DNA from 4 places in the Variovorax sp. YR634 genome. Region 1 is predicted to be linked to each of the others. Evidence: predicted binding sites of a transcription regulator. Region 1 holds the regulator's gene; each other region holds the start of a gene.
What was found. Region 1 encodes LexA, which represses DNA repair genes until DNA is damaged. Its sites were predicted from a motif close to ACTGTATNNNNATACAGT; they were not measured.
Positions count from the first base shown of each region.

Region 1 (2,199 bases):
CCTGACTGTTGCCATGCACCGTGCTTGAGGTTGCTGATGTACTGGGGCAGCCGGCGCATGGCAGCCATGATGAGCGCCCAAGTGAGCTCCGCAGGCGCCTGCGGAGAGCCCGAGCCTTCCGCCACCGCCACGCCGCGCTCGGTGCAGGCTGCGACGTCGATATGCCCGGCGACGCGCCCGGTCTGCGAGATGAGCTTGAGCTTGGGTAGCTTCTCGATCAGCTGGCGCGAGATATGGGTGCGCTCGCGGATCAGCACGATCACGTCGGCATCTTTAAGGCGGACCGATAGTTGCCCGATGCCTTTCACCGTGTTGGTGTAGACCTTGGCCGCGTACGCGTCCAGCTTGGCGGCGCAGCGCAATTTGCGCACGGCGTCCTGGTAATCGTCGAGGATCACAATGTTCATGGCGTGCCATTGTGCCTCGCAGCATTGGAATGTCGTGCCCGTGAACGTTTGGATACCCGCCCCCACAGCCGCTCGCAGGGGTGTTCGGGCTCAATGCAGGCGTGTCGAGCGCGGTGCCGTGGCCATGGTTTCGGCGGTTTCGAGTGCTGCCAGCCGGTCGAGTTCGGCGCAGACGTCGGCCATGCGGCCAGAGATCACGACGCGGTTGCTGTGCTGCTGGCCCTTGCCGTCGACCACGCGGACCACGCGCAACGGGCGCGCCGGTGCTGTGGGCGTTGCAGTGCCGCTGGAGCGGGCAGTGCAGGCGGGGCGTACTGCCACATACCGCAATCCGGCCGAGGTTTCAGCTGCGTCGAGGTGATCCCTGCGGTGAGGGCGGCGTGCCGGCATCAGACGGCTGGCCAGCGATTGCAGCGGCATCCAGAAATCAGCGATGGCGAGGAGGGCGATTCCCATGTGAACTCCAAAAAAGTATGAGGTTGAACACAGGCAGGATTTCTTGAATCGGCCGCGACAGGGTGATGGCGACTCTTCGCCATACGCCCGCCACCTGTTGCTGCCGGATGGGGTGCTGCGGAAAGCAGGCCGTGAGGCCTACATCAGCATGGTGTTGCGGATGAGCCCCACTGCGAGGCCTTCGATTTCGAACGGCTCGCCGGGCTGGACGATGATGGTCGGGTAGTCGGGGTTCTCGGCGTGCAGCTCGATGACCTGCTTGTTGCGCTTCAGGCGCTTGACGGTCACTTCGTCACCCAGGCGCGCGACCACGATCTGGCCGTTGCGCGCTTCCTTGGTGGCTTGCACCGCGAGAAGGTCGCCATCCATGATGCCGGCGTCGCGCATCGACATGCCGCGCACCTTGAGCAGGTAGTCGGGCTGGCGCTGGAACAACGTGTTCTCGACGTAGTAGGTCTGGTCGACGTGCTCTTGCGCGAGGATGGGGGAGCCGGCTGCGACGCGACCGATGAGCGGCAACGCCAGCTGGGCCATGCCGGGCAGCGAGAGCGAGAACTGGCCGCCCTCGCGGTGGCGCGTTTCATTGAGAGAGCGCAGGGCGTCGCCCTTGAGGCGGATGCCGCGGGAGGTGCCGCTGACCAGCTCGATGACGCCCTTGCGGGCTAGTGCCTGCAGGTGCTCTTCGGCGGCGTTGGCTGACTTGAACCCGAGCTCATTGGCGATTTCGGCGCGCGTGGGTGGCGCACCAGTGCGTGCGATGGCGCTCTGGATGAGATCCAGGATCTGCTGCTGGCGGGCTGTAAGCTTCACGGCGAACTGCATATGTGGTTCCTTGCGGCACTGGCTAGATATCCAGTACCTGTATTTTTAACCAGTTTTTAAAAGTTGACAAGCCATGGTCAATTCCTCTTCGCCTGAAGTGCGCCGTCGTGTGGTGGTTTTGGGAACGGGCGGCACCATTGCCGGCAGGGCAGCCAGCAGCGGCGACAACATCGGCTACACCGCCGGGCAGGTGGGCGTGGCCGATCTGCTGGGCGGGATCGAGGCGCCCGAGGGTGTATCGCTGGAAGCAGAGCAGGTGGCGCAGGTCGACAGCAAGGACATGTCGTTCGACATCTGGCAGCAGTTGGCCCGACGCTGTGCACACTGGTTGGCGCAGGCCGACGTGGCGGGCGTGGTGATCACGCATGGCACCGACACGCTCGAAGAGACGGCGTTCTTCCTGCACTCGGTGCTGGCTCCGTCCAAGCCCGTGGTGCTCACCTGCGCGATGCGCCCGGCCACCGCACTGGCGCCCGACGGACCGCAGAACGTGCGCGACGCCATCAGCGTTGCC
Region 1 covers NZ_FNOL01000009.1:208,490-210,688, forward strand. Annotated here, with positions in the region: gene BLV60_RS17710 (D-2-hydroxyacid dehydrogenase family protein) at 1-407, opposite strand, end outside; gene BLV60_RS17715 (hypothetical protein) at 498-863, opposite strand; gene lexA (transcriptional repressor LexA) at 1,002-1,685, opposite strand; gene BLV60_RS17725 (asparaginase) at 1,759-2,199, shown strand, end outside.

Region 2 (2,199 bases), on a different contig from region 1:
CATGTTGTAGCTGGGGCTCCAGGCGCTGTAGTCGGTCGCTACTTCGGTGAAGTAGTCCTGCGTGTCCTCGGTCGTGATGGGCGTGCTGGCGTGGCTTGCCGGGGTGCGCAGGGGCGTTTCGTGCGGCACGCGGAAGTCGGGCTGGAAGACGGTGGGCATGGCGATTCCCTCGATGGTTGCTTGTTCGTTGGTTCTCAGAGGCGGCAGTTGCCGTCGTCGCAGGAAGGCGCGACACGCCCGGCCAGCCTTGCGGCCAGCCAGCGCGGAATGCGGTAGCGGTTGCGGGCCAGCAGTGCATAGGCGCGGTCGGCCAGCGGCGCGACGATCGGCAGGTCGAGCAGGAAGCTGCCGCTCGACAAGCCGACAGCTGTGCGGCAGATGCGGATCGCGGGCACGCCGACGAACACCCGGCCTTCGGCGTCCGACACATGGATGGCCGCCATCAGCGCGTCGCGCGGAGCCGGGCCGCTGCTGAACGCCAGCGGCGAGCAGTCGACCAGTTGCAGCCGGCCCCCCGCATCGCGCGCCTTGAGGCTGCCCATTTCGGCCGAGCAGATCACGCAGCTTGCGTCGAAGTAGATCGTGAGCGGGTAGGCAGGAAGGGCGGTGTGGCTCATGTTGCTTTTGGTTCTCGATATTTCTGTCAAAACAGAAACTGAAGGGCAAAAAAAAGGGCTCAGATCATCGGCAGGCTGGCATGGTGCGCGTCCGGGTCTTCGTCCTTGCCGCCCTTGCCGCCCTTGCCGGTCGCAGCGGTATCGCCGCGCACGAACCTCTGCACGCTCGCGCCCAGCGTCATCACCTTGTCGAGCGTGCCGGGCGACAGCCGCAGCATTTCGTCGGCCCAGGTGGCGAGCTTGTCCATGAGTTCCATGGTGGAGCGGATGCGGTCCTGTGCATCGGCCGGTTCTTTCTGGAAGTCGGGGCTGGAGACCAGTTCGCGCAGCACGCGTACGGTGGGGTCGAATTCGCGTTCCTTGCGTTCGCGCACGACGGTGCGAAACAGCTCCCACACGTCGACGCTGGTCTCGAAATAATCGCGGCGGTCGCCCAGCGTGTGGGTTACGCGCACGAGATTCCAGGCCTGCAGCTCCTTCAGGCTGTTGCTGATGTTGGAGCGGGCGACGCCGAGCGTGTCGCACAGCTCCTCGGCGTTCATCGGCTTGCCATGCGCGAAGAGCAGGGCGTGGATCTGCGAGACGGTGCGGTTGACGCCCCACATGGAGCCCATTTCGCCCCAGTGCAGGACGAACTTGCGTTGAATGTCGGTGAGTTCCATGGCGTCGAGTTTAGGATTTATGAAATTTCTGTCAATAGAGAAATTAAAAAACTGGCGACAACGGTGAATCGGTGGAATACTGTATGAATAAACAGTAAATCCAGCCTCGAAGGAGTTGCCATGCCAGCTGCCCGGATCCCCATTCACGCCATCAAGGGCCGCGGCGCGGCCACGCATATCGCGCATCGTTTCTCGAAGGACGAGCGCAACGCCTTCGACGACGGCTGGGGCACGCTCGAAGAAGGCGTGGCCGAGGCCGATGAGCTCCAGCCCATTGCCACCGAGGTGCGCTTCGAGGACGTGAAGTCGGTGCTCAACGGGAACGACTCGCCCGACATCTACTTCGACCGATCGCTCAATCCCTACCGCGGTTGCGAACATGGCTGCATCTACTGCTTCGCCCGGCCCACGCACAGCTACCTGAATCTCTCGCCCGGACTCGACTTCGAGACCAAGCTGATCGCCAAGCGCAACATCGTCGAGGTGCTGCGCACCGAGCTCGGGCGCAAGAGTTACAAACCCAGCTACATCGCCATCGGCACCGCCACCGACTGCTACCAGCCCATCGAGCGCGATCTGCGGCTCACGCGTTCGATCATCGAGTTGCTGCAGGAAACGCGGCATCCGTTCGCGCTGGTGACCAAGTCGAGCGCCATCGAGCGCGACCTCGACCTGATCGCGCCCATGGCGGCCGACCACCTGGTGGCCGTATACGTGACCGTGACCACGCTCGACGGCGAACTCGCCCGCAAGCTGGAGCCGCGCGCCGCCGCGCCGCATCGCCGGCTGCGCACCATCCGCACGCTGACCGACGCCGGCGTGCCGGTCGGCGTGAGCGTGGCGCCGCAGATTCCCTTCGTCACCGAAGACATGGAGCAGGTGCTCGAAGCCGCGTGGGAGGCCGGCGCGCGCAGCGCCTT
Region 2 covers NZ_FNOL01000002.1:415,263-417,461, reverse strand. Annotated here, with positions in the region: gene BLV60_RS06205 (SAM-dependent methyltransferase) at 1-159, opposite strand, end outside; gene BLV60_RS06200 (thiol-disulfide oxidoreductase DCC family protein) at 195-617, opposite strand; gene BLV60_RS06195 (GbsR/MarR family transcriptional regulator) at 677-1,279, opposite strand; gene BLV60_RS06190 (PA0069 family radical SAM protein) at 1,400-2,199, shown strand, end outside.
Region 2: BLV60_RS06190 (PA0069 family radical SAM protein) is a predicted target of LexA. The motif match lies at 1,358-1,375, and genes of this name have one in related genera.

Region 3 (2,199 bases), on a different contig from region 1:
CAGCCGGCCGGCGCGCTGCAGCAGCACTTCGAGCAGCCCCAGTTCGCGCGCCGACAGCTCGATCATCTTGCCGTCGATGGTGGCCACGCGGCCGGCCTGGTCGTACACCAGCGGGCCGTGGCGGATGGCGTTGCTGGTGGTGCCCATGCCGCGCCGCGTGAGGGCGCGCACGCGCGCTTCGAGCTCCTGCAGGCTGAAGGGCTTGGCCATGTAGTCGTCGGCGCCGTGGTCCAGGCCCTTGACGCGTTCCTCGACGCTGTCGGCCGCGGTGAGCACCAGCACCGGCAGCTGCGAGCCGCGCGCGCGCAGGCGCTTGAGGATCTCGATGCCGTGCAGGCTGGGCAGCCCGAGGTCGAGGATCAGCAGGTCGAACTCGTCGTGCGTCATGAGCGCGGTGTCGGCCTGCGAGCCGTTCGCCACGTGGTCGACCGCCGCGCCCGAGGTGCGCAGGCTGCGCAGCAGGGCATCGGCCAGCACCTGGTCGTCTTCGGCAATCAGAATCCGCATGCGTCACCTCCGGCCTGTTCGAGCGCCGAAACGGCGCCGTTCACATTTGTCTCTGGGGCGAGTCTAGCCCGCTGTGTAGGCTTCCAGTCCGATGGTTACCACGGTGGCGATCTCGTCGCCGACGCTGCTTCGGAACTCGCTCTCGGCCTGCGTCACCGCGCTGCGGAAGGCGTCTAGCCAAGCCAGCCCGTCGGCGGTGAAGAGCACGCGCCGCGCCCGCGCGTCGAGCGGATCGGGCCCGCGCGTGACCAGCCCCCAGGCCTCGCACTGGTCGACCAGCGCCCCCATTGCCTGCTTGGTCATGCCCGCGCGCTCGGCCAGTTCCGTGAGGCGCGAGCCCTCGCGCGCCAGGTGCCGCGTGATGTGGATGTGCGCCGCGCTCACCTGCGCGCGCGCCGCGAGGTTCGACAGCGCCAGCGGCACGTCGACGTCGTGCGCCATCAGCTCCAGCACGCGCTCGTCGAAGCGGCGCATGGCGTGGCCGAGCAGGCGGCCCAGGTGGGTCTGGCGCCAGGCATCGGGGTCGGTCGGGAAAGCAGCTTCGGCCATGGCGGTAAATGGTAAAGCAAACTGACCAAAAAATGGGTTTACGCCAACCCATCAGCCCCTACACTACTGTTCAAGCATCCAGCCTGTAGTTAAAAGCAGATCGGATGAAACCCAACACAAACCGTTGATTTTCAAGGAGTTTCCACATGGACGCAGTCGTCAAGGGCGCAAGCATCTCGGTCGCCAACAGTGAAAAAGCCAAGGCGCTGCAAGCCGCGCTGGCCCAGATCGAAAAGCAGTTCGGCAAGGGCACGATCATGCGGCTCGGCGAAGGCGAGGCGCTCGAAGACATCCAGGTGGTTTCCACCGGCTCGCTGGGCCTGGACATCGCGCTGGGCGTCGGCGGCCTGCCGCGCGGCCGCGTGATCGAAATCTACGGCCCGGAATCGTCGGGCAAGACCACGCTCACGCTGCAAGTCATTGCCGCCATGCAGAAGCAGGCCGGCACCTGCGCCTTCGTCGACGCCGAGCACGCGCTCGACGTGCAGTACGCCCAGAAGCTCGGCGTGAACCTGTCCGACCTGCTGATCAGCCAGCCCGACACCGGCGAGCAGGCCCTTGAAATCGTCGACTCGCTGGTGCGCTCCGGCGCCGTCGACCTGATCGTCATCGACTCGGTGGCCGCGCTCACGCCCAAGGCTGAAATCGAAGGCGAAATGGGCGACTCGCTGCCCGGCCTGCAGGCCCGCCTGATGAGCCAGGCACTGCGCAAGCTCACGGCCACGATCAAGAAGACCAACTGCATGGTCATCTTCATCAACCAGATCCGCATGAAGATCGGCGTGATGTTCGGCTCGCCCGAAACCACTACCGGCGGCAACGCGCTGAAGTTCTACGCCTCGGTGCGCCTGGACATCCGCCGCATCGGCACCATCAAGAAGGGCGACGAGGCCATCGGCAACGAAACCAAGGTGAAGGTGGTGAAGAACAAGGTCTCGCCCCCGTTCAAGACGGCGGAGTTCGACATCCTGTTCGGCGAAGGCATCAGCCGCGAAGGCGAGATCATCGACATGGGCGTGACCGCCAAGATCGTCGACAAGTCGGGCGCCTGGTACGCCTACAACGGCGAGAAGATCGGCCAGGGCCGCGACAACGCCCGCGAGTTCCTGCGCGAGAACCCCGAGCTGTCGCGCGAGATCGAGA
Region 3 covers NZ_FNOL01000006.1:153,671-155,869, forward strand. Annotated here, with positions in the region: gene BLV60_RS13455 (response regulator transcription factor) at 1-507, opposite strand, end outside; gene BLV60_RS13460 (MarR family winged helix-turn-helix transcriptional regulator) at 571-1,056, opposite strand; gene recA (recombinase RecA) at 1,203-2,199, shown strand, end outside.
Region 3: recA (recombinase RecA) is a predicted target of LexA. The motif match lies at 1,139-1,156, and genes of this name have one in related genera.

Region 4 (2,199 bases), on a different contig from region 1:
GACATCGAGGATCGGCTGCGTCGAACGGTAGTTGCGCTCCAGCGTGACCACGCGCGCGGCCTGCGTGAACTGCGACGGAAAGTCGAGGATGTTGCGCACCGTCGCGCCGCGAAAGGAATAGATCGACTGCGCGTCATCGCCCACCACCGTGACGCCGCGCCCGTCGGGCTTGATCGCGAGCAGGATCGAAGCCTGCAGCAGGTTGGTGTCCTGGTACTCGTCGACCAGCACGTGGTCGAAGCGCTCGCCGATGTGCGCGGCCAGCGCGGGCTCGGCGGCCATCTCGGCCCAGTAGAGAAGCAGGTCGTCGTAGTCGAGCACGTTCTGCCGCTGCTTGGCCTCTACGTAGGCGCCGAACAGCTTCTTCAGTTCGGCCTCCCATTCACCGCACCAGGGAAAGGCCTCCTTCAGCACATCGGCCAGCGGCGCGCGCGTGTTCACGCAGCGCGAGTAGATCGACAGGCAGGTGCCCTTGCGCGGAAAACGATTGACGGTAGAAGACAGGCCCTGCTCGTGACGCACCAGCCCCATCAGGTCTTCGGCATCGCCGCGGTCGTGGATGGTGAAGTTCTCGTCGAGCCCGATCTGCGGCGCGTACTCGCGCAGCAGCCGCGCGCCGATGCCGTGGAAGGTGCCGGCCCAAGGCAGCGCGGGCGGGGCTTCAGACTTCAGGCCGAGCACGCGTGCCAGCACCTGGCCTGCGCGGCGCTCCATCTCCTGCGCGGCACGGCGCGAGAAGGTCAGCAGCAGCAGGCGCTGCGGATCGACACCGCCGGCAATGAGGTGTGCGACACGGTGCGCCAGCGTGCTGGTCTTGCCCGAACCGGCGCCGGCAATGACGAGCAACGGCCGCTCGTCACGCTCGGCAATGGCTGCTCCCACCCCATGTTCGACCGCCGCGCGCTGCGCGTCGTTGAGCGTGGCCAACGCGGCGGCCAGGCGCTCGGCCTGGGTCTTCGCGGCAGCGGAAAAAACGGGGAGCGCAGCGGTCTGCATGGGCACGACTTTACTGTATGCCCGTCCAGTCCAGCCACCGTGCTGCCATGTGGCCGGTGACATAATCGCGCCTCGCTGCAACCGGAGATTCTTCCCAATGGAAACCGCCCCGTCTCGGCAGCTTTCAACTCCCTTTCACTGACGCGTTTTTCTTAGCGCACGTCGGGCCCGGGAATTGAAAGCGCCCCTCCCTCGCCCATCGTTCAGTCATTCCCGGGAGTGAGCCAATGCTCAACATCTTCACGCTCGCCAACGGCCGCCTCGTTCAGGAAGAAATCGAGGCGCTCGAAGAGCTCTCCAAGTTCCAGCCGATCTGGGTCGACCTCGAGTCGCCCACGCTCGAAGAAAAGCGCTGGATCAAGCAGTACTACGGCCTGTCCATTCCCGAAGACGCGATGGACGAGGACATCGAGGAGTCGGCCCGCTTCTACGAAGAAGACAACGGTGAGCTGCACATCCGCTCCGACTTCTTGATCGACGACGACGAAGACCCGCGCACCGTGCGCGTGGCCTTCATCCTCAACCAGCACAACACCGACCTGCGCAGCCGCGGCGTGCTGTTCTCGATCCACGACGAAGACGTGCCCGTGTTCCGCCTGCTGCGCATGCGTGCGCGCCGCGCACCGGGGCTGATCGAAGACGCCAAGGAAGTGATGCTCAAGCTCTTCGACGCCGACGCCGAATACTCGGCCGACACGCTGGAGAACATCTACGACGAGCTCGAAGTGGCCGGCAAGAAGGTGCTCTCGGGCAATGTCAGCGACGAGCTGGCCGGCGAAGTGCTCGGCGCCATCGCGCGGCAGGAAGACTTGAACGGCCGCATCCGCCGCAACGTGATGGACACGCGCCGCGCGGTCAGCTTCATGATGCGCAGCAAGATGCTCAACGCCGAGCAGTTCGAGGAAGCCCGGCAGATCCTGCGCGACATCGAGTCGCTCGACAACCACACGGCCTTCCTCTTCGACAAGATCAACTTCCTGATGGATGCGACCGTCGGTTTCATCAACATCAACCAGAACAAGACCATCAAGATCTTCTCGGTGGCCAGCGTCGCGCTGCTGCCGCCCACGCTGATCGCGAGCATCTACGGCATGAATTTCAAGTTCATGCCGGAGCTCGACTGGGCCATGGGCTATCCGTATGCCATCGTGCTGATGGCGGCCAGCGCGCTGGTGCCGATGTGGTACTTCCGCCGGCGCGGCT
Region 4 covers NZ_FNOL01000004.1:287,774-289,972, reverse strand. Annotated here, with positions in the region: gene BLV60_RS10315 (ATP-dependent helicase) at 1-996, opposite strand, end outside; gene corA (magnesium/cobalt transporter CorA) at 1,224-2,199, shown strand, end outside.
Region 4: BLV60_RS10315 (ATP-dependent helicase) is a predicted target of LexA. The motif match lies at 1,009-1,026, and genes of this name have one in related genera.